DNA from 3 places in the Enterobacter chinensis genome. Region 1 is predicted to be linked to each of the others. Evidence: predicted binding sites of a transcription regulator. Region 1 holds the regulator's gene; each other region holds the start of a gene.

Region 1 (10,031 bases):
TTGGTTTACTTTTGGTGGTCTACAGTGCTGACCGTTTAGTGTTTGCTGCATCTATCCTGTGTCGCCTGACTGGCGTACCGCCTGTCGTCATCGGGATGACCGTTGTCAGTGTTGGAACATCACTCCCTGAAATCATCGTCTCTGTCTCGGCATCGCTGCACGGCCAGTTAGACCTGGCAGTAGGCACCGCGATTGGCTCGAACATCGTCAATATATTATTGATTTTAGGCCTGGCGGCACTGCTCCATCCATTTCGCGTGCATTCTGATGTTCTGCGCCGTGAATTGCCGCTAATGTTAGTCGTAAGCCTGCTGGCAGGGTGCGTATTTTATGATGGAATACTGAGCTTCAGTGACGGCATATTCCTGCTGGCGCTGGCCGTTATTTGGTTGCTGTATAGTGTTAAAATTGCCCGTCTGGCTGAGAAGCAGGGTCTGGATAGCCTCACGCGCGAGCAGGTCGCCGAGCTCCCGCGCGAAGGTACGCTGCCTGTTGCCCTGCTCTGGCTTGGCGTTGCGCTGATCATCATGCCGATGGCAACGCGCATGGTCGTGGATAACGCGACGGTGCTGGCGAACTATTTCGCCATCAGTGAACTGACTATTGGCCTGACGGTTATTGCCATCGGCACCAGCCTGCCGGAGCTGGCCACGGCCATTGCGGGGGCACGGAAAGGTGAGGATGACATTGCCATTGGTAATATCATCGGCTCCAATATTTTTAATATCGCCATTGTGATGGGCCTGCCGGCCCTGATTACGCCAGGGCCCTTTAATCCCCTGGCGTTCTCACGTGATTACGGCGTGATGCTGCTGGTCAGCGTGATATTTGCCCTGCTCTGCTGGCGGCGGCAACGACAGATTGGCAAAGGTGCAGGCGCGCTGTTGACGGGTGGATTTATCGTATGGATGGCGATGCTGTACTGGCTCTCGCCTCTTCTCTCTGGGTAAACGGAAACGCATTATGTCGCAAATAGAATTGCAGCCGGGTTTTGACTTTCAGAAAGCAGGCAAAGACGTTCTGGAGATTGAACGTGAAGGTCTGGCGCAGTTAGATCAGTACATTAATCAGGATTTTAGTCTGGCATGTGAGAAGATATTCTACTGTGCCGGCAAAGTCGTGGTGATGGGGATGGGTAAGTCCGGCCACATTGGACGCAAAATGGCGGCGACGTTTGCCAGCACCGGAACCTCGTCCTTCTTTGTACACCCGGGGGAAGCCGCGCACGGGGACCTGGGAATGGTCACGCCGCAGGATATCGTCATCGCGCTGTCCAACTCCGGTGAGTCTAATGAAATTCTGGCGCTGATCCCGGTACTGAAGCGGCTGCAGGTGCCGCTTATTTGCATAACCAGCCGTCCGGAAAGTAGCATGGCGCGTGCGGCTGATATTCACCTGTGCGTTAAAGTTCCCAAAGAGGCCTGCCCGCTGGGCCTGGCGCCGACATCCAGCACCACCGCTGCGCTGGTCATGGGCGATGCGCTCGCCGTGGCGCTGCTGGAAGCCCGCGGTTTTACGCCGGAAGATTTCGCGCTTTCCCACCCGGGCGGCGCGCTGGGGCGCAAGCTGCTGCTTCGGGTTAACGATATTATGCACACCGGGGATGAAATCCCTCACGTCAGTAAAGAGGCCTCCCTGCGCGATGCACTGCTGGAAATCACCCGTAAAAATCTGGGTATGACGGTCGTGTGCGACGATCTGATGAAAATTCAGGGGATCTTCACCGATGGCGACCTGCGCCGCGTGTTCGACATGGGTGTAGATGTCCGCACGCTGGGCATTGCCGATGTGATGACGCCCGGCGGTATCCGCGTGCGTCCGGGGACATTGGCAGTGGATGTGCTGAACCTGATGCAGTCCCGTCATATCACCTCCGTTATGGTTGCCGATGGCGACCAGTTGCTGGGTGTGGTACATATGCATGATCTGCTGCGCGCAGGCGTAGTGTAATGAAGGATAAGACAATGAGTAATGCGGGTGCATCCCTTGCAACCTGTTATGGTCCGGTCAGTACCCAGATGATGGCAAAGGCGGAAAATATTCGCCTGCTCATCCTGGATGTGGATGGGGTACTCTCCGATGGCCTGATTTATATGGGCAATAACGGTGAAGAGCTAAAAGCGTTTAACGTTCGCGACGGCTATGGTATCCGCTGCGCGCTTACCTCGGGTATCGAGGTTGCTATCATCACCGGGCGGAAAGCTAAACTGGTAGAAGACCGCTGTGAAACCTTAGGCATTACCCATTTGTATCAGGGTCAATCCGATAAGATGGCGGCATTCAATGATTTAGTGGGTAAACTGGCTATCGCGCCGGAAAACGTGGCCTATGTCGGAGACGATCTGATTGACTGGCCAGTGATGGCTGAAGTTGGGCTGAGTATCGCCGTTGCCGATGCGCATCCGCTGCTGATCCCGCGCGCGGACTACGTTACCCACATCAACGGTGGCCGTGGTGCCGTCCGTGAAGTCTGCGATCTGCTCCTGCTGGCGCAGGGCAAGCTTGATGAGGCCAAAGGGCAATCGATATGAGTAAAACCAGACGTTGGATTATCATTTTGCTTTCGCTTGTCGCCCTGGTATTGATTGGCGTGAACCTTGCCGATCGCGACGATACGCAAACGGAAGCGATCAACACTAACGATCCAACCTATAAAAGCGATCACAGCGACACCGTGGTCTATAGCCCGGAAGGCGCGCTGAACTATCGCCTGATTGCCCAGCATGTTGAATATTTTTCAGATGACGGTATTTCGTGGTTTACCCAGCCCGTCATGACCACGTTTGATAAAGACAAAGTGCCAACGTGGTCAATTAAGTCCGATCGGGCAAAACTGACAAATGACCGTATGCTTTATCTGTATGGTCACGTTGAAGTCAACGCCCTGACCGCTGACTCGCAACTGCGAAAAATTACGACGGATAATGCCCAAATCAACCTGGTGACCCAGGACGTGACGTCGCAGGATCTGGTCACACTGTATGGCACAACATTTAATTCCAGCGGTTTAAGAATGCGCGGGAACTTACGCAGCAAAAACGCCGAGCTGATTGAAAAGGTTAGAACCTCCTATGAAATTCAAAACAAACAAACTCAGCCTTAAAGTAATTATCGCCAGCGCGATGCTGGCAACCAGTCTCCCCGCGCTTGCTGTAACGGGCGATACCGACCAGCCGATCCATATCGAGTCCGACACCCAGTCTCTCGATATGCAGGGTAACGTCGTCACCTTTACGGGTAACGTCGTCATGACCCAGGGCACCATTAAAATTAACGCCGACAAAGTGGTCGTTACCCGTCCGGGTGGCGAGCAGGGCAAAGAGATTATCGATGGCTATGGTAATCCGGCGACCTTCTATCAGATGCAGGACAACGGCAAGCCGGTGAAAGGCCACGCCACGCATATGCACTATGAGCTGGCGAAAGATCTGGTCATCCTGACCGGGAATGCATATCTGGAACAGCTGGACAGCAACATTACCGGCGACCAGATCACCTATCTGGTTAAAGAGCAAAAAATGCAGGCCTCCAGCGAGAAAGGCAAACGCGTCACCACCGTACTGGTTCCGTCGCAGCTGCAGGACAAAGGCAAAGGCCAGGCCCCGGCACAGAAGAAGAGTAACTAATTCGTTATGGCAACATTAACTGCAAAAAACCTCGCGAAGGCCTATAAGGGCCGCCGTGTCGTAGAAGATGTCAGTCTGACCGTCAACTCCGGCGAAATTGTGGGCCTGCTTGGCCCTAATGGTGCGGGTAAAACCACAACCTTCTACATGGTCGTTGGCATTGTGCCGCGCGATGCCGGCAACATTGTCATTGACGATGAAGACATCAGTCTTCTGCCGCTGCACGCGCGCGCGCGCCGTGGGATCGGCTATCTGCCGCAGGAAGCTTCCATTTTCCGTCGTCTTAGCGTTTACGATAACCTGATGGCGGTCCTGCAAATTCGTAACGATCTGACCAGCGAACAGCGTCAGGATCGTGCTAACGAGCTGATGGAAGAGTTCCACATTGAGCATCTGCGTGACAGCCTCGGTCAGGCGCTCTCCGGGGGTGAACGTCGCCGCGTTGAGATTGCGCGTGCGCTGGCCGCAAACCCGAAATTTATCCTTCTGGATGAACCGTTTGCGGGCGTTGACCCGATCTCCGTTATCGACATTAAACGAATCATTGAACACCTGCGTGACAGCGGGCTTGGCGTACTGATCACCGACCACAACGTGCGTGAAACGCTGGCCGTGTGTGAACGCGCGTATATTGTGAGCCAGGGCAATCTGATCGCCCACGGTACGCCGCAACAGATCCTCGAAGACGATCATGTTAAGCGCGTCTATCTTGGGGAAGACTTCAGACTCTGATAGGGTAGAGGTAACGTAACGCCGAACCGGAGAAAAATGCTCTGAACATGAAGCAAGGTTTGCAATTAAGGCTCAGCCAACAACTGGCGATGACGCCGCAGTTACAGCAGGCAATTCGCCTGTTGCAACTGTCCACGTTAGAACTTCAGCAGGAGCTCCAGCAGGCGCTGGACAGTAATCCCCTGCTGGAACAAACCGATCTTCATGACGAGGTAGAAACCCAGCAGTCGCAGGATACAGAAGCGCTCGACACCGCGGATGCACTCGAACAAAAAGAGATGCCGGACGAGCTTCCGCTGGATGCCAGTTGGGACGAAATCTACACCGCCGGAACCCCTTCCGGTACGCGTGCAGACTACCAGGACGATGAGCTACCGGTCTATCAGGGAGAAACCACCCAGTCGCTTCAGGATTACCTGATGTGGCAGGTGGAGCTGACCCCCTTCTCCGACACCGATCGTGCGATTGCCACGTCCATTGTCGATGCCGTGGATGACACGGGCTATTTAACCGTCACGCTGGACGATATCCTCGAAAGCATGGGCGACGAAGAGATTGAGCTTGAGGAAGTAGAAGCTGTTCTGAAGCGCATCCAGCGTTTCGATCCGGTAGGCGTGGCCGCAAAAGATCTGCGCGACTGCCTGCTGATCCAGCTTTCTCAGTTCAGCAAAGAGACGCCATGGCTCGATGAGGCGCGCGTCATCATTAGCGATCATCTGGATCTGTTGGCTAACCATGATTTCCGCAGCCTGATGCGCGTCACGCGCCTGAAAGAAGACGTGCTGAAAGAAGCGGTGAATCTGATTCAGTCGCTCGATCCGCGCCCCGGTCAGTCGATCCAGACCAGCGAACCCGAGTACGTGATCCCGGATGTGCTGGTCAGAAAACACAATGACCGATGGGTCGTTGAACTGAACTCTGACAGCATCCCTCGCCTGCAAATCAACCAGCAGTATGCCTCCATGTGCACCAGCGTGCGTAACGACTCCGACAATCAATATATTCGTAGCAATTTGCAGGAAGCGCGATGGTTGATCAAAAGTCTGGAGAGCCGAAATGATACGCTGCTACGCGTCAGCCGCTGCATTGTCGAACAGCAGCAGGCTTTCTTTGAGCAGGGCGAAGAGTATATGAAACCGATGGTGCTGGCGGATATCGCCCAGGCCGTCGAGATGCATGAATCAACCATTTCCCGTGTAACCACGCAGAAGTATCTGCACAGTCCGCGCGGTATTTTTGAGCTTAAGTATTTCTTCTCCAGCCACGTTAATACCGAGGGCGGCGGCGAAGCGTCGTCAACGGCGATTCGTGCCCTGGTGAAGAAGTTGATCGCCGCGGAGAACCCCGCGAAGCCACTGAGTGACAGTAAGTTAACCACCATGCTGTCCGATCAGGGTATTATGGTGGCACGTCGTACTGTTGCGAAGTATCGAGAGTCTTTATCCATTCCGCCGTCCAACCAGCGTAAACAGCTGGTCTGACACAACCGATAAGGAAGACACTATGCAGCTCAACATCACTGGACAAAACGTCGAAATTACTGAGGCTTTACGCGACTTTGTGAACACGAAGTTTGCGAAACTCGAGCAGTATTTCGAAAGGATCAATCAGGTCTATATTGTGTTGAAAGTGGAGAAAGTGACTCATATCTCGGATGCCACCCTGCATGTTAACGGGGGCGAACTCCATGCCAGTGCGGAAGGGCAGGACATGTACGCTGCTATCGACGGCTTGATTGATAAGCTTGCGCGACAGCTCAATAAACATAAAGATAAACTGAAACAACACTAATTGTCCGGGCAGTTAACGGGTGCAGGACGGCCTGTTGTGAAACACAACAGGCCATTTGTACAGTTAGCGCTTAGGTGAAATTATGATGAACAACGATTCCGCTCTTCAACTGAGCAATGTCCTTAACCAGGAATGTACCCGCAGTGCTGTTCACTGCCAGAGCAAAAAACGTGCGCTGGAGATCATCAGTGAACTGGCTGCAAAACAGCTGGGCCTGCCGCCGCAGGTGGTGTTCGAAGCGATCCTGACCCGTGAAAAAATGGGCAGTACCGGTATCGGCAACGGCATCGCGATCCCGCACGGCAAACTGGAAGAGGATACCCTGCGCGCCGTCGGTGTGTTTGTGCAGCTTGAAACACCTATCGCCTTCGATGCCATTGATAACCAGCCCGTCGATCTCCTCTTCGCGCTGCTGGTTCCTGCCGACCAAACGAAAACCCATCTGCATACGCTGTCGCTGGTCGCAAAACGTCTGGCCGATAAAACCATTTGCCGCCGACTGCGCTCGGCCCAAAGTGATGAAGAGCTCTATCAAATTATCACTGAAGCAGAAGGCAATCAGGATGATGCATAACCAGGAGATGGCCTTCACATCTGTTGTCCTGAGGAGAAACGGAACATGGTGCTGATGATTGTCAGTGGCCGTTCAGGGTCGGGGAAATCCGTTGCTCTGCGCGCGCTGGAAGACATGGGTTTTTACTGCGTAGATAACCTGCCGGTCGTGTTATTGCCCGACCTGGCTCGGACGCTTGCGGAAAGACAAACCTCTGCCGCCGTCAGTATCGACGTTCGTAATATGCCTGAATCGCCAGAAATTTTTGAGCAGGCGATGAGTAACCTGCCTGAGGCGTTTTCGCCTCAGCTGCTGTTCCTTGATGCAGACCGTAATACCCTGATCCGCCGATACAGCGATACCCGTCGTCTGCACCCGCTTTCCAGTAAGAACCTCTCTCTGGAGAGCGCTATCGATGAAGAGAGCGATCTGCTGGAGCCGCTGCGCTCTCGTGCCGACCTGATTGTCGACACCTCGGAGATGTCCGTTCACGAGCTGGCGGAAATGCTGCGTACCCGGCTGTTGGGCAAGCGCGAGCGCGAACTGACGATGGTGTTCGAATCCTTTGGATTTAAGCACGGTATCCCGATTGATGCGGATTATGTTTTCGATGTGCGCTTCCTGCCGAACCCGCACTGGGATCCGAAACTGCGTCCAATGACCGGTCTGGATAAGCCCGTCGCGGCCTTCCTCGACAGGCACACAGAAGTTCACAATTTTATCTACCAGACGCGAAGCTACCTTGAGCTATGGTTACCAATGCTGGAGACAAACAATCGCAGCTACCTGACGGTGGCGATTGGCTGTACCGGCGGTAAACATCGTTCGGTTTACATCGCCGAACAGCTGGCCGACTATTTCCGCTCGCGCGGGAAGAACGTTCAGTCCCGTCATCGCACGCTGGAAAAACGTAAAACATGACCGTAAAACAAACCGTTGAGATCACCAACAAGCTGGGCATGCATGCACGCCCGGCGATGAAACTGTTTGAGCTGATGCAGGGTTTCGATGCTGAGGTTCTGCTGCGGAATGACGAAGGTACCGAAGCGGAAGCAAACAGCGTGATCGCGCTGCTGATGCTGGATTCCGCCAAAGGGCGCCAGATTGAAGTAGAAGCCACCGGCCCTCAGGAAGAGGAAGCGCTGGCGGCGGTGATTGCCTTGTTTAACGCAGGGTTCGACGAAGATTAAGGTCTGCTATTCAGCGGGTGGCGCTACGCTTACCCGCCCTACATTAATTTATTGCGCTCCATAAACCCTTCCCCTCCCAACTGACGCATCTGGCGCATGATCCACGCCTGTCGGCTTCGCACGTACCCTGATGGGGCACTGGCTTTAAAGCGGATGGGATTAGGTAAAACAGCCGCCAGGAGTGCCGCTTCTGACATACTCAGACGGCTGGCCGGTTTATTAAAATAACGCTGTGCGGCAGCTTCCACACCAAATATGCCGTCACCAAATTCAGCGACGTTGAGATAGACGGTCAGGATGCGCTTTTTGCTCCAGACTGTTTCCATCCCCAGGGTCAGCCCCGCTTCCAGCCCTTTTCGCACCCAGCTTCGCCCATCCCACAGAAACAGGTTTTTGGCCGTCTGTTGTGACAGCGTTGACGCGCCTCGCACGCGGTTTTCGTGGCGTTCGTTATGGGCAAGTGCCTTTTCAATGGCCGCAACGTCGAACCCCCAGTGCTCCGGGAATTTCTGATCCTCCGCCGCGATGACCGCCAGCCCCATGAACGGTGAGATCGCGTCCATGCTCACCCAGTCTGAGTGGGCCACATAGCTGAAATCGCCGGTGAGCCACGCGCCGAGCTGGCGCTCAACCATAACGGCAGAGAACGGAACCGGCATAATGCTGAATAAAGCCAGCCCGCCTCCCCAGAATACCGCCAGCACAAGAACGATGCGCAAGAGAATACGCTTCACCCATGCGCCTGCGCCAAATTGACGTCTCATTCAGTGAGCACCAGCACGCGAGCCACCAGCTTTTCAATACCTGAGGCGGCCTCTGCAATATTCTGCGCCAGCATATAGGCAGGCGTGGTGACAATTTTGTTATCTTCATCAACCACAATATCATCTACCGGGCACGGGACGTGTTCGCCCCCCATTTCCTCGACGATTTCTGCGGTATCAATATCCGTCCCGATAGTCAGGCGCAGCGGGAAATCAAAAATTTTGGGCAGCATGGCCGGGGCGATGCAGATAAAGCCCAGCGGTTTTCCCGCCGCGTGCATGGCCTGCGACAACGTTTTTAGATGAGGATCGATCTGACACTCCGCACCCTGCGCGGCAAAGGTGCTGAGATTTTTAGCAGCGCCAAACCCACCCGGCACAATTAACGCATCAAGCTCAGCGGCGTCTGCCTGAATAAGAGGATGGATATCACCTCGCGCAATACGCGCGGCTTCAATCAGTACATTACGGGTTTCCGCCATCGGCTCACCGGTCAGATGATTAATTACATCCGCCTGATTTTTGTCTGGCGCAAAACAAATAACCTCTGCTCCCTGTTTTGCCAAAGCCAGCAGCGTGATGACGGCTTCATGTATCTCAGAACCATCGTAAACACCGCATCCGCTCAGCACGACACCAATCTTTTTCATCATGACGATCCTTTTCTGCAACTTGCTGAAGCACATTAATAATTTTGATTAAAACGCTATGCTTCACACATTTCACTGATTCATGTAACAAACCATTTAAGATTTGCTATCTTATCTGCGTGCGGCCTAAATTTTTCAGGCGGCGCCTTTTCGAAAATAACTTTAAAAAACAGGCGCAGCCACGATTTCCCTGGTGTTGGCGCAGTATTCGCGCACCCCGGTTAAGCCGGGGTCATTTTTTTCTGGCATCGACCCAGGCTTTAAGAACTGCAACATCGTTTTGCCACTCTTGTTTCATCTCTTCAACCCAATCACCCACGTTATCTTCCCAGGCAGGTAAATCAGGCGACTGAATCTGTTGACCCAACTGCTGCAGGTGGCGTAAACCGACCGAGCCGGCTGCACCTTTGATTTTATGTCCTTCTTCCACGATGCCCTTCTGGTCCCGGGCGGTCAGGTTTGATTCCAGCACGCTCAGATAGCCAGGCATCATTTTTTCGAACACCGCCAGACCGTCGGTAATCAGTTTTGGACCAACCAGATCGATGTACTGCTCAAGCATTCCCGTATCGAGTATCGTTTGGGCTTTTGCGCTATCAACAGACGTCATGGTGCTCTCCTCTTCATCATGGGTATCCCAGAACTTCTTAATCATGGCGGTCAGAGCAGGCACCGCCAGCGGCTTGCTGAGTACATCGTCCATACCGGCATCGAGATACTCTTTT
Region 2 (10,031 bases), 460 kb from region 1:
GAAGCGGGCAATGGCGAAGAGGTAAATCAGCGTAATCAGATCCCCGAGCGCCGGCAGCGGCGAGCCCACCGTCACCACCGGCAGCGCTGTGGCGATGGTCAGCATCACGCCCACCATCACAAACGGCGTCAGGCGGAAGACCCAGCCGGCGGCGTCCGGAGCCACGCTCTGACGAGAAAGCAGTTTGAAGAGATCGCGGTACTCCTGAAGCACGCCAGGCCCGCGACGGTTGTGCATCCGGGCACGCGCCACGCGGCTCACCCCGGAGAGCAGCGGCGCAACGGCGAAAAGCACCAGCGCCTGAAGTATTGCCAGTAACAGACTCATGTCAGGCTCCTCGTGAAAACACAATCACTACCAGCACCGCCAGCTCGATGACCGCCAGACGGCGGAACAGCGCAGGCGCGGCGGCGCTCTGCCATCCCGGCACCCACGCCACCGGGTTCAGCCAGTGGCGCAGCTTCAGCACGGCGGCAAAGTTCTCTTTCACCGGCATGGCGAAACCGTGGGCGGTGATGACCATCGACTGTTCATGCTCGTAGCCGCAGGCCCACGCCGCACCGCGCGAGCGGGAGGTAAGTCGGTCGCGTTTGAAGAACAGCATCAGGATGAGCGGCAGCAGCGGTGCGCCAATCAGCAGCAGCGCGATCGTGGGCTGAGAGACGGTGGTATTCGCGACGGTCAGCGGCAGCGGAATAGCGCTTCCCAGCAGCGGCAGCAGCCACGGTGCAGCCACGCCGCCCGCGATGCAGCACAGCGCCAGCGCAACCACGCTCACACCCATCAACACCGGTGCACAGCAGGCATTTTCAGCTTCGCGGGTGCGCGGCGCGCCGAGGAAAGTGACGCCGTAGACTTTCGCCATACACATCACCGCCAGCGCCCCGGTAATCGCCAGCCCGACCGCCAGCAGCGGCCCCAGCAGACGGGCGATAAACGCGTCGCTCTGGCCGAGCGCGAAGAAGGACTGATAGATCACCCACTCCCCGGCAAAACCGTTCAGCGGCGGCAGCGCGGCCATCGCCATCAGCCCGACCAGCATCGCCAGTGAAATCACCGGCATCTTTTTGCCAATCCCGCCGAGCTTTTCAATATCCCGATGGCCGGTGCGGAACCAGACGCTTCCCGCGCCCAGGAACAGGGTGCTTTTAAACAGGCTGTGGTTGACGAGGTGATAGAGACCGCCGATAAAACCGGCGGCAATCAGCGCTGGTTGATTCAGCGCCAGCCCGGTCACGCCCGCGCCAATACCGAGCAGAATGATGCCGATATTTTCCAGCGTGTGATACGCCAGAAGACGCTGGATATTGTGCTCCATCAGCGCGTACAGGCCGCCGACGAACGCGGTAATCATTCCGGCGACCAGCAGCACGACGCCCCACCACAGCGGCGGTTGTCCGCCGGTCAGCGTAATCGCCAGAATCCCGAACAGACCCACTTTCATGACCACCACAGAAAACAGCGCGGCGGCGGGCGCGGAGGCATTTGCATGCGCCTGCGGCACCCAGCCGTGCAGCGGGATGATTCCGGCGAGCAGGCCAAAGCCGATCACGCTCAGCAGCCAGACATCATTCCCCAGCGGATGGCCATTGAGCGCAGCGAAGTCCAGCGTGCCGAAGCGTTGCCACACCAGCCAGCAGGCCAGCGCCAGCAGCAGCGTCCCGAGGCGTCCCAGCGCAAACCACAGTTTGCCGGAGGCGCTGCAGCCCGTCAGGAACACGGCGCAGAGCGCCATGATCTCCGCCATCACCACCAGCGCGCCGAGGTTGCTGGCGATAACGGTGCAGACCGCCGTCGCCATTAAAAGGTTGACCAGCAGGCCGTTGGCTTTAGCGTGCGGGTGGCGGTGCCAGTCAATATTGAACAGGCTGATAAACAGCCCGCACAGGCCAAACGTCACCAGCCAGATGGCGTTCAACGGCGTGATCTCAATGGTGTGGCGAATCAGCGGCATTAGTGCGTCAACGGATTGCCCGCCGAGCAGAACAACACCGCCTGCTGCCAGCGTCATCAGGCTACCTACCGCCCCGCCGATCCCGGCGATCCAGCCGCTGAGGGCTTTATGGAAAGAGAAGAGCTGCGCCAGAACAGCGGCGGCAGCAAAATAGGCAACCGCGCTGGTAATCATCATCGCCGCGTTCATTTCGCCCCCTCGTTAAGCGTCTGTAGCAGAGAAAGGTCGCCAAAATCACTGTTGATGGTCAGCTCGCGTTTACGCTTGCTGGTACGCGCGATGTCGCGAATGTTAACCAGAATCAATGCTTTGGTTGGGCAGGTGCGCACGCAGGCCGGTCCCTGCTCATCGAAGCTGCACAGATCGCACTTCACCGCAACGGCGCGGATCCCAGGCACCCAGTCCAGCAGCGTGCTTACGCGTGCAGGCGCCGGCGGCGCGGGCGGGGCTTTTGGCGAGTTGGCATTCGCCGGAATATGCAGCGGGCGGCTGCCGGAAAATTCAATCGCGCCGAACGGGCAGGCAATGCCGCACAGCTTGCAGCTTACGCACAGGCTTTCGTTCAGCTGGACAGCGCCATCAACGCGGGTGATGGCATTGACAGGACAGACGCCCGCACAGGGGGCATCTTCACAGTGATGGCAGAGCTGCGGGGCAGACTCTTTTTCATCACGCATGACGTGCAGGCGCGGCATGGACTGCAGCCCATGCAGGCGATGCGTTTCCGAACACGCCGCCTCACAGGTTCGACAGCCAATGCAGACCGTCGAGTCAGCAATTACAAAACGGTTCACCGGGTCATCCTCTGGTGATAGTCATTTTTGACGAAAAACTGTCTAGTCGACACTTCTCGACACGCATGGGTCAGGCCACGTTCGCTGAGGCATTTCCATCCATCAGCTGCTTCAGGTTGACCGGGAGATCGTGCTCAACGGCGGCGTACAGGCCGTTATAAACCGGCGCGATTTTTTCCAGATAGTGCTCCAGCACCTGCTGGCGATCGCGGTTGCTGACGTGGCCGTCCACCATGCCATCGGCCATCAGCTGCGCCTTCGCAATACACTGTTTTTCACCGTCTTTTGTCTCGAGGAGATACTCAATAGTGTGGCTGTTGAAGTTATCCGCCAGGGTAACGTTGATGATGAAATGGCCGAAGAGGACAAAGCGCATGTCGCCCTGCGCCGCGCAGCTCATCGCGTGGTGCAGACGCGCTTTCGAGAGGGTGATGCCCTGAACCAGAGAGTTGCAGTAGAGGTGCCACTGATCCTGTAACTGCTGATGACGCTGCGCGATGTAATCCGCTTTTTCGCTGATTTCCCAAATAGTCATAGAAGGTTTCCGTTTAATGGAGATAGCGGCTGTTAAGCAGATTCCATGCCAGTTTTTATGCTTCTGATTTTAAATAGATTTAATTACAAAACCGCTGTCAACGCTGCGGTGTCGACGTGTCATTTCGACAGCGTTGACATCGTCACGCCTTAACAAAAATCAAGCTGGCACTGTTATTGCATTACCGGGGCAATTCATTGAGGAGGCGTCATGCACGAAATCACCCTCTGCCAGCGGGCTCTGGAGCTTATCGAACAGCAGGCAGTGCAAAACCACGCGAAACGCGTCACCGGCGTCTGGCTGAAGGTCGGGGCGTTTTCCTGCGTCGAGACCAGCGCCCTGAATTTCTGTTTTGAGCTGGTGTGCCGCGGCACGCTGGCGGAAGGTTGCGAACTGCATATTGAAGAGCAGCAGGCGGAGTGCTGGTGCGAACAGTGCCAGCAGTACGTCACCCTGCTGTCATCGAAGGTTCAGCGCTGTCCGCGGTGCCAGAGTACCGGGCTGCGCATCGTGGCGGATGACGGCATGCAGATCCAACGCCTCGAAATCGAGAAGGAGTAAAGTATGTGTAGTACTTGCGGTTGCGCCGAAGGCAACCTGTATATAGAAGGGGATGAACATCACCCCCATTCCGCGTTTCGCTCCGCGCCCTTTTCACCTGCACCACGTCCTTCTGCGGCACTGACCGGTATCACTTTCTCTGTGCAACAGTCCGCTGCGGGCGATCTCCACTACGGCCACGGCGAAGCGGGTACCCACGCGCCGGGCATCAGCCAGCGCCAGATGCTGGAGGTGGAAATCAACGTGCTGGACAAAAATAACCAGATCGCCGCCCGCAACCGCGCCCGCTTTGCCACCCGCAATCAGCTGGTGCTGAACCTGGTCTCCAGCCCCGGCTCCGGCAAAACCACGCTGCTCACGGAAACGCTCAAACGCCTGAACGAACGCGTCTCCTGCGCGGTGATAGAAGGCGACCAGCAAACCGTTAACGACGCGGCGCGCATTCGCGAAACCGGCACCCCGGCGATTCAGGTCAACACCGGCAAAGGCTGCCACCTGGATGCGCAGATGATTGCCGACGCCGCCCCGCGTCTGCCGCTGGCGGATAACGGCATCCTGTTTATTGAAAACGTCGGTAACCTGGTCTGCCCGGCGAGCTTCGACCTGGGTGAACGGCATAAAGTCGCGGTGCTTTCGGTGACCGAAGGCGAAGACAAGCCGCTGAAGTACCCGCATATGTTTGCCGCCGCGTCCATCATGCTGCTGAACAAAGTCGACCTGCTGCCGTACCTGAATTTCGACGTGGATAAGTGTCTGGCCTACGCCCGCGAGGTGAATCCGGAGATTGAGATCCTGCTGGTCTCCGCCACGCGCGGCGACGGCATGGACAGCTGGCTACACTGGCTGGAGAACGAACGATGTGCATAGGCGTACCGGGACAGATTCACTCCATCGACGGTAACCAGGCCAAAGTCGAGGTCTGCGGCATCCTGCGCGACGTTGACCTGACGCTGGTGGGCAGCACCGATGAAAGCGGCGCTTCGCGTCTCGGCCAGTGGGTGTTAGTGCATGTGGGGTTTGCCATGAGCGTGATTAACGAAGCAGAAGCCCGCGACACGCTGGATGCGCTACAGAATATGTTCGATGTGGAGCCGGACGTGGGCGCGCTGCTGTACGGCGAGGAGCGGTAGCATATGCGTTACGTTGATGAGTACCGCGCGCCCGAGCAGGTGTTACAGCTTATCGGGCATCTGAAAACGCGCGCAGCGCTGCTGGAGTACACGGCGGAAAACCCGCTGCGGATCATGGAGGTGTGCGGCGGGCACACGCACGCCATTTTCAAATTTGGCCTCGACCAGCTGCTGCCGGACAACATCGAGTTTATCCACGGCCCCGGCTGCCCGGTCTGCGTTCTGCCGATGGGGCGCATCGACAGCTGTATTGAGATTGCCAGCCAGCCCGACGTCATTTTCTGCACCTTTGGCGACGCGATGCGCGTGCCGGGGAAAAATGGCTCGCTGCTGCAGGCAAAAGCGCGCGGGGCAGACATCCGGATCGTCTATTCGCCGATGGATGCCCTGACGCTGGCAGCAGATAACCCTGCGCGCAAGGTGGTATTTTTTGGCCTGGGGTTTGAAACCACCATGCCCGCCACCGCCATCACGCTGCAGCAGGCGAAAGCGCGCAGCGTCGATAACTTTTTCTTTTTCTGCCAGCACATTACGCTCATCCCCACGCTGCGCAGCCTGCTGGAAGAGCCGGAAAACGGAATTGATGCCTTTCTGGCACCGGGGCATGTCAGCATGGTGATTGGCACAGATGCCTACGGTTTTATCGCTGAACAGTACAATCGTCCGTTAGTGGTCGCTGGTTTCGAACCACTTGATCTACTGCAAGGTGTCACCATGCTGGTTGAGCAGAAAATAGCGGCCCTGAGTGCAGTGGAAAACCAGTATCGCCGCGTGGTACCGGATGCGGGAAATGAACGGGCACAGCAGGCGATAGCCGACGTGTTTAGCGTCGAAGGCGACAGCGAATGGCGTGGCCTGGGGCTGATTGCCGAATCCGGCGTACGCCTGACGCCGGCCTATCGCGCGTTCGACGCCGAAGCGCATTTTCGCCCGCAGCCGCAGCAGGTTTGCGACGACCCGCGCGCCCGCTGTGGCGAGGTGCTCACCGGTAAATGCAAGCCTCATCATTGCCCGCTATACGGCAACATTTGTAACCCGCAAACGGCGTTTGGCGCGCTCATGGTCTCTTCCGAAGGGGCGTGCGCCGCGTGGTACCAGTTCCGTAATCAGGAGTGTGAAGCATGAAGACGGTTGAAATGGCGCACGGGAGTGGTGGCCAGGCGATGCAGCAGCTGATTAACCAGCTCTTTTTGGAAGCCTTTAACAACCCCTGGCTCGCCGAGCAGGAAGACCAGGCGCGCATTGACCTCGCGACCCTCACCGCGCAGGGCGACAGGCTGGCCTTCTCCACCGACAGCTATGTGATCGACCCGCTGTTCTTCCCGGGCGGTGATATCGGCAAGCTCGCCGTCTGCGGCACGGCAAACGACGTCGCCGTCAGCGGAGCCATTCCGCGCTACCTCTCCTGCGGGTTTATTCTCGAAGAGGGGTTACCGATGGAGACGCTCACGGCGGTGGTCAACAGCATGGCGCAGACCGCACGCGAGGCAGGAATTGCTATCGTCACCGGCGATACCAAAGTGGTACAGCGCGGCGCGGCCGACAAGCTGTTTATCAACACCGCCGGCATGGGGGCGATCCCCGCCGATATTCACTGGGGCGCACAGCGCCTCAGCGTGGGCGACGTGCTGATCGTGACCGGAACGCTGGGTTGCCACGGGGCGACCATCCTGAACCTGCGCGAAGGTCTGGGGCTGGACGGCGAACTGCGCAGCGACTGCGCGGTACTCACCCCGCTGATTCAGACGCTGCGCGCGATCCCCGGCGTGAACGCCCTGCGTGACGCCACGCGAGGCGGCGTAAATGCCGTGGTCCATGAGTTTGCGGCAAGCTGCGGATGCGGGATTGAACTCACCGAGCGCAGCCTGCCCGTGAAGCCCGCCGTTCGCGGCCTTTGCGAACTGCTGGGGCTTGACCCGCTCAACTTTGCCAACGAGGGCAAACTGGTGGTTGGCGTTGAACGCGCCGCGGCACAAGCCGTGCTTGAACAGCTGCGGGCGCATCCGTCAGGACGCGAGGCGGCAATCATTGGTGAAGTGGTTGAGCGCAAAGGGGTGCGCCTGGCCGGGCTTTATGGCGTGAAACGAACGCTGGATTTGCCGCACGCTGAACCCTTACCCCGTATTTGCTAGAACCGCGCCAAAAGCGGTCAGCATTGAATGTCTCTTTTTTGCCAGTTTCTATTGGAAAGCAATATGCCGTATACACCGATGAGCGATCTTGGCCAGCAGGGCCTGTTTGACATCACGCGCACACTTTTACAGCAGCCCGATCTCGGCGCGCTAAGCGATGCCCTGACGCGGCTGGTCAGGCAATCGGCGCTGGCCGACAGCGCCGCGATTGTGCTCTGGCATAGCGGAACGCAGCGTGCGAGCTACTACTCAACGCGTGATAATGGCAAAACGTTTGAATACGAAGACGAAACGTACCTGGCGCATGGCCCGGTGCGCCGCATTCTCTCCCGGCCTGAAGTGCTGCACTGCAATTTTGAGGAGTTCCGGCAGGCGTGGCCGAGGCTGGCGGAGAGCAACCTTTATCAGCCTTTCGGGCATTATTGCATGTTGCCGCTGGCGGCAGAGGGCCAGATTTTTGGCGGCTGCGAATTTATCCGCACCACCGACCAGCCCTGGAGCGAGGAGGAATACGAACGCCTGCACACTTTTACCCAGATTGTGGCCGTCGTCGCGGAGCAGATCCAAAGCCGCGTCACCAATAACGTCGATTACGACCTGCTGAGCCGCGAGCGCGACAACTTCCGCATACTGGTCGCCATCACCAATGCCGTGCTGTCACGGCTCGACATGGATGAGCTGGTCAGCGAAGTTTCAAAAGAGATCCACCACTATTTCAAAATTGACGCTATCAGCATCGCGCTGCGGGGTCATCGCAAGGGCAAGCTGAATATCTACTCCACCCACTATCTTGATGAGGCCAACCCTGCCCATGAGCAGAGTGAAGTGGATGAAGCGGGCACCCTTTCTGAGCGGGTCTTCAAAAGCAAAGAGATCCTCCTGCTCAACCTGAACGAGCAGGATCCGGTCGCGCCGTATGAGCGGATGCTGTTCAACACCTGGGGCAACAAAATTCAGACCCTGTGTCTGCTGCCGCTCATGTCCGGCAATACCATGCTGGGCGTGCTGAAGCTGGCGCAGTGCGAGGAAGGCGTGTTCACCACCGCCAACCTGAAACTGCTGCGCCAGATCGCCGAGCGCATTTCCATCGCCCTGGATAACGCTCTCGCCTATCAGGAAATTCATCGTCTGAAAGAGCGGCTGGTGGATGAGAACCTGGCCCTGACCGAACAGCTCAACAACGTGGACAGCGAGTTTGGTGAAATCATCGGGCGCAGCGATGCCATGTACAGCGTGCTCAAGCAGGTCGAGATGGTGGCGCAAAGCGACAGCACGGTGCTGATTCTGGGCGAAACCGGCACGGGTAAAGAGCTGATTGCCCGCGCCATCCACAACCTGAGCAACCGCAACAGCCGTCGGATGGTGAAGATGAACTGCGCCGCGATGCCTGCGGGTCTGCTGGAAAGTGACCTGTTCGGCCACGAGCGCGGCGCGTTTACCGGGGCCAGCAGCCAGCGGCTGGGCCGTTTTGAACTGGCGGACAAAAGCTCGCTGTTCCTCGACGAAGTGGGCGATATGCCGCTGGAGCTACAGCCGAAACTGCTGCGCGTTCTGCAGGAGCAGGAGTTCGAGCGCCTGGGCAGCAACAAGCTTATCCAGACCGACGTGCGGCTGATTGCCGCCACCAACCGCGACCTGAAAAAAATGGTCGCCGACCGCGAGTTTCGCAGCGATCTTTACTATCGCCTGAACGTGTTCCCGATCTTCCTGCCGCCGCTGCGCGAACGCCCGGAAGATATCCCCCTGCTGGTCAAAGCGTTTACCGCGAAGATTGCGCGCCGGATGGGGCGCAACATCGACAGTATTCCTGCCGAGACGTTACGCACCCTTTCATCGATGGAATGGCCCGGCAACGTGCGCGAGCTGGAAAACGTCATTGAGCGCGCGGTGCTGCTCACGCGCGGTAGCGTGCTGCAACTCTCCCTGCCTGAGGTTACGCTTCCTGACGTGACCGCGCCCGCCGCCGAGACAGCAAAAGAGGGAGAAGATGAATATCAGCTCATTATGCGCGTGCTGAAAGAGACCAACGGCGTGGTCGCCGGGCCTAAAGGTGCCGCCCAGCGCCTGGGGTTAAAACGCACTACCCTGCTGTCGCGCATGAAGCGGCTTGGGATTGATAAAGAGAGCCTGGTTTAAAGCCTCATTCCGGCGGTGTTTTCTGACACCGCCTTTCGTTACCCTGCGCAATTGTCCCTCATTGACACCAAATCGTTTCCTCTGTATAAAATTCCGCCTTAATAATGAGTTTCATTTGCAACAACAATAATGTTAATGAAGGGTCGTGTTTAATGAAAAAGGTCATCTGCGCGTTAGGCCTGGCGATTGCGTCGGTCGGTTCTGCTCTGGCAACCACATATCCCCTGACGATTGAAAACTGTGGCTATAAAGAGACGTTCACCAAAGCGCCGGAACGCGTCGTGGCCCTGGGTCAGAACACCGTCGAAATATTGCTCCTGCTGGGCCTGGAAGATAAGGTGAAGGCCAGCGCCTTCTGGCCAACCAAAGTGCTGCCGCAGCTGGCGGAACAGAATGCAAAAATCAAAACCCTGACGGTTGAAATCCCGACCCTTGAATCCGTTCTTGCGCAAAATCCTGACTTTGTTCCCGCGCAGTCCCCGCTGCTTCTGGGGCCTGAAAGTAAGGTCGCAAAACGCGACGATCTGCTGACCCTGGGCGTGAACAGCTACGTGTCCCCGGGCATGTGCGCGACCAAAAAAGCCACCGGCGACATGTACGGCAGCCGCCAGAAACTGTGGGACATGACGTATCTCTATAAAGAGATTGAGGATTTTGCCAAAATCTTTAACGTTGAAGATCGCGGTCAGGCCGTTATTGCCGATTTCAAAAAACGCGAGGCCGACCTGCGTAAGGAATTCAGCAAGAATAAAAAAGACCTTTCGTTTGTCTTCTGGTTCTCCAGTTCAT
Region 3 (10,031 bases), on a different contig from region 1:
GCAGCGCGTTGCGCACAATGTTCAACAGGACCTGCTCAATCTGATCCGGGTCATGCGCCAGTTCCGGCAGGCTTGGGTCGTAATCACGTACCAGCGTGACGTTCTCCGGCAACTCCATCGAGACAAGCTTCACCACCCGTTCAGCCACTTTATGAATGCTTTCTGTGACATGCATTCCCGGCTGCTGCGGCCCGAGAAGACGGTCAACCAGATTACGCAGTCGGTCCGCCTGCTCAATGATGACGTTGGTGTACTCCGCAAGCGCAGGGTCGGGCAGCGCCTTGGTCAGAAGCTGCGCTGCGCCGCGTAACCCACCCAACGGATTTTTGATTTCATGCGCCAGACCACGCACCAGGTCTCGGGCAGCAATTTGCTGCGCATGCTGAAGCTGCTCCTGACTCAGTCGACGCTGATTATCCATCGGCGCCATTTCAAGCAGGATCATGCCTTCGGGAAGACGTTGCGCGGTCAGCGACAGGATATGCGAGCGCCCGTCGATAACCAGCGTCACTTCGTTATCCGTGAACCCCTGACCAGCCTGCAAACTTTCCTGCATCAGGCCAATATTCAGCGAAAAATAGCTCAGTAATTCCGGAAGCGGGGTGCCGAACAGTTTACGTGCGCTTTGGGCAAGCAATTGCTGCGCCGCCGGGTTGGCGTAATGAACGGCCAGCTCGTCATCGACCAGCAAGATGCTGTTAATCAAAGAATTGAGGATCTGCCCAGCATCGGGCAGCGTGCCAGTTGCCATTCAGCAGTCTCCTGGAGTTGTTTGCACTAATTTAGTGCAGTATAGCGTTTTCGGCGTAAAAAGCGCGTGAGATCAGATTGTTGGTGGAGAAAAAAGCCCATCCGGAGATGGGCTAAAAGTTTCCACGGCAACTACTCCCGGCGCTTGTCACGCCGGGTAAAACAACTTTATTAAACGCTGTAGTACAGCTCGAACTCAACCGGGTGTGGAGTCATACGCACACGGTCGTTCTCTTCAATACGCAGAGCGATGTAAGCGTCGATCGCTTCATCAGTGAACACGCCACCGGCAGTCAGGAACTCACGGTCTGCGTCCAGCGCCTGCAGGGCTTCTTCCAGAGAGCCAGCAACCTGTGGGATCTCTTTCGCTTCTTCTGGCGGCAGGTCATACAGGTTTTTGTCCATCGCTTCGCCTGGGTGGATCTTGTTCTTGATACCGTCCAGACCCGCCATCAGCAGTGCTGCGAAGCACAGGTATGGGTTAGCCGCTGGATCCGGGAAGCGTACTTCGATACGACGCGCTTTCGGAGACGCAACAACCGGGATACGGATAGAAGCAGAACGGTTACGTGCAGAGTAGGCCAGCATCACTGGCGCTTCGTAGCCCGGGACCAGACGCTTGTAGGAGTTAGTGGTTGGGTTCGCCAGGGCGTTGATCGCTTTAGCGTGTTTGATAACACCACCGATGTAGTGCAGCGCCTGCTCAGACAGACCGGCATACTTGTCGCCAGAGAACAGGTTGGTACCGTTCTTGGACAGAGACATGTGGCAGTGCATACCGGAACCGTTGTCGCCAAACATTGGTTTTGGCATGAAGGTCGCGGTTTTACCGAAACGGTGCGCAACGTTGTGCACAACGTATTTGTAGATCTGAATCTCATCCGCTTTTTTGGTCATAGTGTTGAAGCGGGTAGCGATTTCGTTCTGGCCAGCAGTCGCCACTTCGTGGTGATGTGCTTCAACAACCAGGCCCATCTCTTCCATGATCAGACACATGGTAGAACGGATGTCCTGTGAAGAATCGACCGGAGGAACCGGGAAGTAACCGCCTTTCACGCCAGGACGGTGACCTTTGTTACCACCTTCGTATTTGGTGGAAGAGTTCCATGCGCCTTCGATGTCATCGATAGCCACGTGGGAACCAGAAATTGAAGCGCCGAAACGGATGTCGTCAAACAGGAAGAACTCTGGCTCTGGCCCGAACAGAACGGTGTCTGCGATGCCGGTAGAACGCAGGTACTCTTCAGCGCGTTTCGCGATAGAACGTGGGTCGCGGTCGTAGCCCTGCAGGGTGCCTGGCTCGAGGATGTCGCAACGGATGATCAGGGTTGGTTCTTCGAAGAACGGGTCAATGAGCGCAGTGGTCGCATCTGGCATCAGAACCATGTCAGATTCGTTAATGCCTTTCCAGCCACCAATGGAGGAGCCGTCAAACATTTTGCCTTCTTCAAAGAATTCGGCGTTCACCTGATGAGCAGGGATTGTGACGTGCTGTTCTTTACCTTTGGTATCGGTGAAGCGCAGATCAACAAACTTCACTTCATGTTCGTTCAGCATCGTCAAAACGTGTTCAGCGGACATACTTAACTCTCCAGATTGGTCATTGTCGTCGTGGTAACGAGGTCTTCAATTTCTGTTTGTACTGGCTGTTGCCATGTATTTTTTATAAAGCGAAATCTGTGCCAACTTTTAAAACACCCCCAAAAGGCGTTATCATGCGCACCATAGTGCAAAAGGGCTGCACCACAATGGATTTGTTGCACCAATATAGTGCTTCAATGTGAACATTGAGCACCATATTGGTGCAATTTACGTTAAAGTGCCCTTTTACCGCTCCGTGAAAGCGATCACAAAGCATCTCTGCAATACTTGTTTGCGGGGGATGTTTGTGATCCTGTTTTGTAGTGCGATTAATCCGTGTACAATAACGCGCTATTTCTAAATGCCTGAGGCAAAGTTGTGATCGAAAATTTGCGTAACATCGCCATCATCGCGCACGTTGACCATGGTAAAACTACCCTGGTTGATAAGCTGCTGCAGCAATCCGGTACGTTTGATGCTCGTGCCGAAACCCAAGAACGCGTGATGGACTCCAACGATTTGGAGAAAGAGCGTGGGATTACCATCCTCGCGAAAAACACCGCGATTAAATGGAATGACTACCGTATCAACATCGTTGATACCCCAGGGCACGCCGACTTCGGTGGTGAAGTTGAACGTGTAATGTCCATGGTAGACTCCGTTCTGCTGGTCGTTGACGCAATGGATGGCCCAATGCCACAGACGCGCTTCGTGACCAAAAAAGCATTTGCCCATGGTCTGAAGCCAATCGTTGTTATTAACAAAGTTGACCGTCCTGGCGCGCGTCCTGACTGGGTTGTGGACCAGGTATTCGACCTGTTCGTTAACCTCGACGCGACTGACGAGCAGCTGGACTTCCCTATCGTTTACGCTTCTGCGCTGAACGGTATCGCAGGTCTGGACCACGAAGACATGGCCGAAGACATGACCCCGCTGTACCAGGCGATTGTTGACCGTGTTCCTGCGCCAAACGTCGATCTCGACGGTACCCTGCAGATGCAGATCTCTCAGCTCGATTACAACAACTATGTTGGTGTAATCGGCATTGGTCGTATCAAGCGCGGTAAAGTGAAGCCTAACCAGCAGGTCACTATCATCGATAGCGAAGGCAAAACCCGTAACGGTAAAGTGGGTAAAGTGCTGACTCACCTGGGCCTTGAGCGTATCGAGAGTGACGTTGCGGAAGCGGGCGATATCATCGCTATCACCGGTCTGGGTGAGCTGAACATCTCCGACACCATCTGCGATCCGCAGAACGTCGAAGCGCTGCCAGCCCTGTCCGTTGATGAACCAACCGTAACCATGTTCTTCAACGTCAACACCTCTCCGTTCTGTGGTAAAGAAGGTAAGTTCGTTACCTCTCGTCAGATCCTTGACCGCCTGAACAAAGAGTTGGTGCACAACGTTGCGCTGCGCGTTGAAGAAACTCCGGATGCAGACGCATTCCGTGTTTCTGGTCGTGGTGAGCTGCACCTGTCTGTTCTGATTGAGAACATGCGTCGTGAAGGTTTCGAAATGGCGGTTTCCCGTCCGAAAGTAATCTTCCGCGAGATCGATGGCCGTAAACAAGAGCCATTCGAAAACGTAACGCTGGACGTTGAAGAGCAGCACCAGGGTTCTGTGATGCAGGCACTGGGTGAGCGTAAAGGTGACCTGAAAAACATGAATCCAGACGGCAAAGGCCGCGTACGTCTCGACTACGTGATCCCAAGCCGTGGTCTGATCGGCTTCCGTTCAGAGTTCATGACCATGACCTCCGGTACCGGTCTGCTGTACTCCACCTTCAGCCACTACGACGACGTTCGTCCGGGCGAAGTGGGCCAGCGTAACAACGGCGTGCTGATCTCCAACGGTCAGGGTAAAGCGGTTGCGTTTGCGCTGTTCGGTCTGCAGGATCGCGGTAAGCTGTTCCTGGGTCACGGTGCTGAAGTGTATGAAGGCCAGATCATCGGTATTCACAGTCGTTCTAACGACCTGACCGTAAACTGCCTGACCGGTAAGAAACTGACCAACATGCGTGCGTCCGGTACTGACGAAGCAACGGTTCTGGTTCCACCGATCAAGATGACTCTGGAGCAGGCTCTGGAATTCATCGATGATGACGAACTGGTAGAAGTGACTCCACAGTCAATTCGTATCCGTAAACGTCACCTGACCGAAAACGATCGTAAACGTGCGATGCGCGGTCCGAAAGAAGACTAATACGGTTAATTCGTATTAAAAAAAGCCGCTGAGAAATCAGCGGCTTTTTTGTTGTTATTTGAAGCTGTATTTCACCCCCAGCATTCCCTGCGTATCGCTGAAGCCTTTATCACCTACCTGCTGAGCCACGTTGCCCCAGACGCTCAGTTGCGGCGTAATTTGTCCCTCCACACCCGTTTTAAGTTCACCGATATTGCGCGTACCGCGCATCTCGTTGCTGACATCATCCATGCGGATGCGCGTGGTCTGAGTATTGTGGATCCAGTTCGCCTCAATAAACGGCTGGAAGGTACGGGATTTACCGTCGTCAATCGCGTTATGCCCGCTGATGTAGGCCTTCACGCCGAGACGTGTCATCAGGTTTCCTTGGGTTTCGTCTTTCACCCGCGTGCCGTTGCGTTCGCGATGGTCGTCAGCCTGCACGTCCATCCACACCACCTGCGCTTTTGGCTGGAGCCAGTAGCTGTCACGCTCGCTTTCGCCCACCTTGAAGCTATATCCCGCTTCGACAGAGGCGGTCACCCCACTTGAGCGATAATTCTCAGTGGCCTGATCCTGCCCCATCACCTTGTTATCGAACCAGTTATACAGCATCCAGCTATCAACGTAGGTACCGCTTTTATCCGCTTCGTTTGCGTACCAGGTTCCATACAGGCCTACGCTATAGCCATTAACTTCGCCACGCGAGTGGTATCCGGTCAGGCTGGAAACGCTCCGGCTCTGGCTGTTGCCATAGCCGGCCATCAGGCCAAGATGCCAGCGATCCAGTCCGTCGGAACTCCATTGCGCCACATCTCCTCCCATCTGGAGTACATAGCGATTGGCTGTGGTTTTTAACTGGCCACTGCCGTCTTTAAACCGCGTATGGCCGCCGACGTTACGCATCCAAAGGCTTGTCACTTTTTGCTCACCCGTGAGGATGTCGGTGTACTGTGTTTCACCCAGACGATCGTGCAGGCGGGTCATAAACAGCGTATTTGCCGCATAGCTGTTCGCCAGATAGCTGCCAAATTCCGGGCGATACTGGTGCTCGCTTTTCGGTGGTGCAACGGGCGGTACCGGTTCCTGCGGCGGAACAACCGGGTCAACCGGTGGGTCTACGGGGTCGACCGGCGGAATTACCGGATCAACCGGTGGGTCAACAGGGTCGACAGGTGGATCTACCGGGTCAACTGGCGGGTCAACAGGGTCAACTGGTGGGTCTACCGGGTCTTCCGGTGGGTCAACGGGTTCAACCAGGCTGGTCAGGAACCAGTTTTTCCCTTTTTGCACAACGTTATAGTCATAACCCCCTGCCACGATACGGCTGGCCTTCTCAAACGTCCCATCAGAGTTACCGCCAACGCTGACAATCTCAATCCCTTCTACGGTTTGTGCGCCGGTACCGCCAATGTTGTTCACTTCCACCCCGGTATGACCGGAAGTATTCCCTTCGACGATCAGCTTGTCCGTTTCAGAGGTATCGTCAAACAGCACGGTATTGAAAACCAGCTTGCCGCCGTTGCCGATGTAATCATCGTTGATGGTCAGGGTTTGCCATGCTTCATCTTCAGGATGCTGGAAATTAATCGTGCCGCCCGCATTCAGCGTCAGGCTGGTCAGCGTGGAACTGTCGCGCATATTCCACACGGCATCATTCATCGTAAGTGCGATGGTACCGCTGCCTGCGGCATTGCTCTCAATGAAGGACGCCCCGTTCCACAATGAGTTGTCACTCATTGTCAGCGTAATAGTGCTGTTTTGTGCCGGAAGTGTGCTGGTGGCCGCGATGCCGCCTGCGGAGAGAATATCGCCGTTGAGGGTGAATTTGCCCCCAGCGGATGCATCAATCATCCCGCCATTGCCAGCGTTCATGACATAACTGCCGCTTTCGCGCTGGCCAGCGGTGGTAATGGTTGCGCCACCCTCCATCGTTATCACGCCGCGTGACCAGGCATACATCCCATGCGGCGCTTGCGCGGAACTGCTGCTTTTCTCGCTACTGTTTACCGCAATAGTGACGTTATCGCCAAGGTTCACCGCACCGGTGTAGGCATAGACGCCATGCGCGCTGGCGCCGTTGGTGGTGATGCTGGCACCCTCATCAAGGTTGATGGTAGATGAACCGGTTGAATAGATGCCGGAGGCGCTATTCTGGTCAGTAATAATGGTTGCGTTTTTTCCCAGCTCAATTTTTGACGCAGAACCTGCATACAGGCCGTAGGCCGATGCGCCGTACGTTTCAATGGTTGCCTCATCCCCCAGACGGACATATGAGCCGCTCTGGTTGGTGCGGATCCCCTCGGCGTAGGTGCCACGCGTAACAATATGTGCACGATCGCCGACGATAACGTTATTTTTGGCCTTCGACGCGTCATTCAAAGCATAAGCGCTAACCCCGCGGCCGGTGCTGCCGGTAGTTTCGATATAGAGATCGTCACCCACATAAATATTGGCGGAGCCGAGAGAGCCCTGGCTGAAGGAGCTATACCCGGCATTTATACCGTCACCGCTTTGGCCATTAACGTAAATATGGGTGCGATCGCCGGTAATAATAAACACCGGGTTGTCCGGCGTGTTCATACCATGCGTACGAATGCCGTCGACATCTCTGCCATTATTGGCCGCCACTTTTGACTGGGTGCGAATAGTCAGATCGTCACCAAAAATCACCCCCGGACTGCCGGACGTGGCGTTCTGAATAACGGTAACTGAATGCTCAAAGGCTTCCGCCCCTGGCCCTTCGAGAGTAATACCATCTCCGTAGATCGGGATATTACCCGGGCTGTACTGATAGACATAGTTAGGATCGGTGGTATTTTTGCTAAAGTTCGCATTTGCCGTTGCAGGTATTAGCGCCTGTATTTCTGCAGGCAGATCCGTGACCGCTCCGGAGGCGGGTAAATTAGCAAAATCTATTACCGCAGCATTGACGGTGAATAGCGCTGACGATAACGCCAGAGAAATCGCAACAGCGACAGGTGAGTGTTTCATTAAATATGGCATAACTGCCCCTTTCTTTCAGGCGTAAAACATCCTCCACACCATTAAATGTGGGTATATTAATTAGTTGAAATTACAAAATAGAAACGAGAATTTTATGAATGCGGGTACCTAACTTCCTCTCTAGCCGTACTTTATGAACATAAATTTTTTTTACATCAATACTGTTTGTTTTTATAATCTCCTGAAGGCACACTCCTGACATAAATCGGTTAAGCAACATGAATTCGACAGCATTCAAGATATTTCCTCGTCTGCTATTTACACGTCTCCCGGAAAAAATATGACTTATTTTTTCCTGTAATATAACGTCATTATCGTCCGAATAAATAACTCCCTTTATTTCACTGCGATGAGTGAATAAGTAATTAGCCAGCGCCTCCAGTTTACGGTCGGTGATAATAACGATATTCATGTTAGTTATCGCCAGGCGTTCAATCCATTGTGGATTTGCAAGTATGCGAAGGTTGTACATCGAAAAGTCTACAAAAATAAAACCACGAGATAAGTGATTCTTGTTTCTTCGCAATATTTTATCTTCTACTGCAATCTCTAAAAAATGATTACCAGCCGGCCAAACGGCGAACGAGGCGTTGTCACAGTATTGTGATCGTACTGCGTTATCTGGAAATAACTGACAGGACAATTCACAGCTTATACAGCGGACAACTTTTTGCGACGATGTTATCATCCAGTCCACTCCTGTCTTACTTTCATTGTCAATATTTCACTGCCATTCAAATGTGTCAATGTTGAAACATATATGGCGGTCTTGTCTCATTTGTGAAAAATAGGCCAGGGGAAATAAATTCCTGGTGGCATCTATATTGAAAGACCGTAACCATAGCGAAAAAACATCAGTTGGCCGAAGTACTCCAGGAATATTCCTCAATCATCTAAGACTATTCTTCAGAAAAAAAACCGTAAGAAAATTTCATGAATAGCACTAATAGCTAAAAATTCGCTTCCTCAATCTGCCGTAACGTCAGTCTATTCCCTTGTGGTGACTCAATATAAGTATTTGGCCTGGTGAAGTGTAATGAAATCTCATTATGTCGCTTTAGATGAGGTAAACCTAAGAAAAGTGCCCTGTAAAAAGTTGAAAAATAATGCTTTGTTTTTAATCTTAGATAAGATGGTGTCGCGGCCTAATCCTCTCTGGCCTATACTGTTGTTAAATATGCGTGTGCCTTTTGGATGTATAGAGTTAAATATTGTTATTGCAGAGGAAAGGAAAATTGTATCTCATTAACAAACTGGTCGAGTATGACTCAGAAAACAAAACCCTGGTGAATCATATTACCGGGCGCACGATACAATTGCAGCTTCCTGCCAATCTCTGTTTTCTGTATCTCGTTACGCATCCTGGCGAAATTATTTCGCAAAATCAGCTAATGGTGGTGGGATGGGGGGAGCGCAATGACGTTACCACTCCGAATACCTTTTATCAGGCCATTTTGACATTACGCAATGCTTTGGCTGAGGTGGGATTACCGCGCGAGACGGTAAAAACGATTTCGCGACGCGGGCTGATGCTTTCCGAAACAACAGAAGTTGAGGTATTTATCCCAACCTCTGAGCAGGTAATCGTCCATAAAGACACAGCTGTAGTCGGTGGTGTTACGATGCAGAGGCCAGCCTGGCTGATAATAACCACCACTGCGCTTTTGCTGATCGGGCTTATCAACGGGGCACTGTTATATAAGAATCGCCTGGCCATGCCGTTTAACAACTATATTCCACTTTCAACGGGTACCCGAATCGGCGCCTGCCAACTTTTTTATGCACCTAACGAGCATATGCAGGACCATTACTTGCGCTTGTTAAACAATTACCCCAACCTGTGTGCCGAAAAACGATACGTTTTTCTCACCGGTTATAGTAAAACGGAGCGGATCGCGGCGTTTGTCTGTAATAACGATGCGCGACGGGACACGGCAGCGTTTTGTACCACACACTATTTTTGGGCGCATGAACAATGATGACGTTCCGGAACCGTATTATTTTGCTGGTAGCGTTTCTGGGGGCTGTTGTTACCAGCGGCTGGCTAGCGTATTCGCATTTGTCGAGTACGCCGATACGTTGTACGGGAGATGTGGAATGGACGATTGGCAAAAACCGATTTGTTGGCACGGTTTCCTGGCGAATGCAGCATCGGGAAGGGACCGCGATCATTAACGGTAAATTATTTGGTCATACGGTTTCAGAAGTAAACCGTACCATCTATTTCCATTACAGCTATCATCAGAACGCGCGAGTATTAAATAACGATCGTATTGTTAAAACCTTTGCGGATGCGGCGGATGAGGCTGATATCAACGTCACGCTGCCGGGCTTTTATCGCACGCCGGGAAGAGAGCTGAGCCTGATGATTGATGAGTATCGGGGAGCCTGGCTTTTTGCTGCATCAAACGTCCCCTCGCTCTACTGTCGTAAAAACACGCCGTAAAAATCGATCGCACACCTTCGACCGCGCGCATAGTCAAATCTCTTTATTCCCGCTACAGTTACTTCTC

Evidence for each region. Region 1 encodes sigma-54, which starts transcription at its own class of promoters, with help from an activator protein. Its sites were predicted from a motif close to GTTGGCACANNTTTCGCTNT; they were not measured.
Region 2: the regulator sigma-54 is predicted to act here: its motif matches at 3,447-3,466, upstream of hypA (hydrogenase maturation nickel metallochaperone HypA).
Region 3: the regulator sigma-54 is predicted to act here: its motif matches at 2,418-2,437, upstream of glnA (glutamate--ammonia ligase).

What each region holds. Positions count from the first base shown of each region.
Region 1 is NZ_JARDVI010000003.1:75,229-85,259, reverse strand. It holds gene PYW49_RS09680 (calcium/sodium antiporter) at 1-950, shown strand, start outside; gene kdsD (arabinose-5-phosphate isomerase KdsD) at 964-1,950, shown strand; gene kdsC (3-deoxy-manno-octulosonate-8-phosphatase KdsC) at 1,965-2,531, shown strand; gene lptC (LPS export ABC transporter periplasmic protein LptC) at 2,528-3,103, shown strand; gene lptA (lipopolysaccharide ABC transporter substrate-binding protein LptA) at 3,072-3,626, shown strand; gene lptB (LPS export ABC transporter ATP-binding protein) at 3,633-4,358, shown strand; gene rpoN (RNA polymerase factor sigma-54) at 4,406-5,839, shown strand; gene hpf (ribosome hibernation promoting factor) at 5,862-6,149, shown strand; gene ptsN (PTS IIA-like nitrogen regulatory protein PtsN) at 6,232-6,723, shown strand; gene rapZ (RNase adapter RapZ) at 6,769-7,623, shown strand; gene npr (PTS phosphocarrier protein NPr) at 7,620-7,892, shown strand; gene mtgA (monofunctional biosynthetic peptidoglycan transglycosylase) at 7,931-8,656, opposite strand; gene elbB (isoprenoid biosynthesis glyoxalase ElbB) at 8,653-9,306, opposite strand; gene arcB (aerobic respiration two-component sensor histidine kinase ArcB) at 9,539-10,031, opposite strand, start outside.
Region 2 is NZ_JARDVI010000003.1:539,884-549,914, reverse strand. It holds gene PYW49_RS11935 (respiratory chain complex I subunit 1 family protein) at 1-327, opposite strand, end outside; gene hycC (formate hydrogenlyase subunit 3) at 329-2,143, opposite strand; gene PYW49_RS11925 (4Fe-4S dicluster domain-containing protein) at 2,140-2,748, opposite strand; gene hycA (formate hydrogenlyase regulator HycA) at 2,819-3,283, opposite strand; gene hypA (hydrogenase maturation nickel metallochaperone HypA) at 3,494-3,844, shown strand; gene hypB (hydrogenase nickel incorporation protein HypB) at 3,848-4,711, shown strand; gene PYW49_RS11905 (HypC/HybG/HupF family hydrogenase formation chaperone) at 4,702-4,974, shown strand; gene hypD (hydrogenase formation protein HypD) at 4,978-6,099, shown strand; gene hypE (hydrogenase expression/formation protein HypE) at 6,096-7,106, shown strand; gene flhA (formate hydrogenlyase transcriptional activator FlhA) at 7,170-9,242, shown strand; gene PYW49_RS11885 (siderophore ABC transporter substrate-binding protein EitA) at 9,395-10,031, shown strand, end outside.
Region 3 is NZ_JARDVI010000010.1:13,065-23,095, forward strand. It holds gene glnL (nitrogen regulation protein NR(II)) at 1-751, opposite strand, end outside; gene glnA (glutamate--ammonia ligase) at 922-2,331, opposite strand; gene typA (ribosome-dependent GTPase TypA) at 2,710-4,533, shown strand; gene PYW49_RS22370 (autotransporter outer membrane beta-barrel domain-containing protein) at 4,588-7,518, opposite strand; gene PYW49_RS22375 (helix-turn-helix transcriptional regulator) at 7,589-8,206, opposite strand; gene PYW49_RS22380 (winged helix-turn-helix domain-containing protein) at 8,754-9,497, shown strand; gene PYW49_RS22385 (hypothetical protein) at 9,494-9,964, shown strand.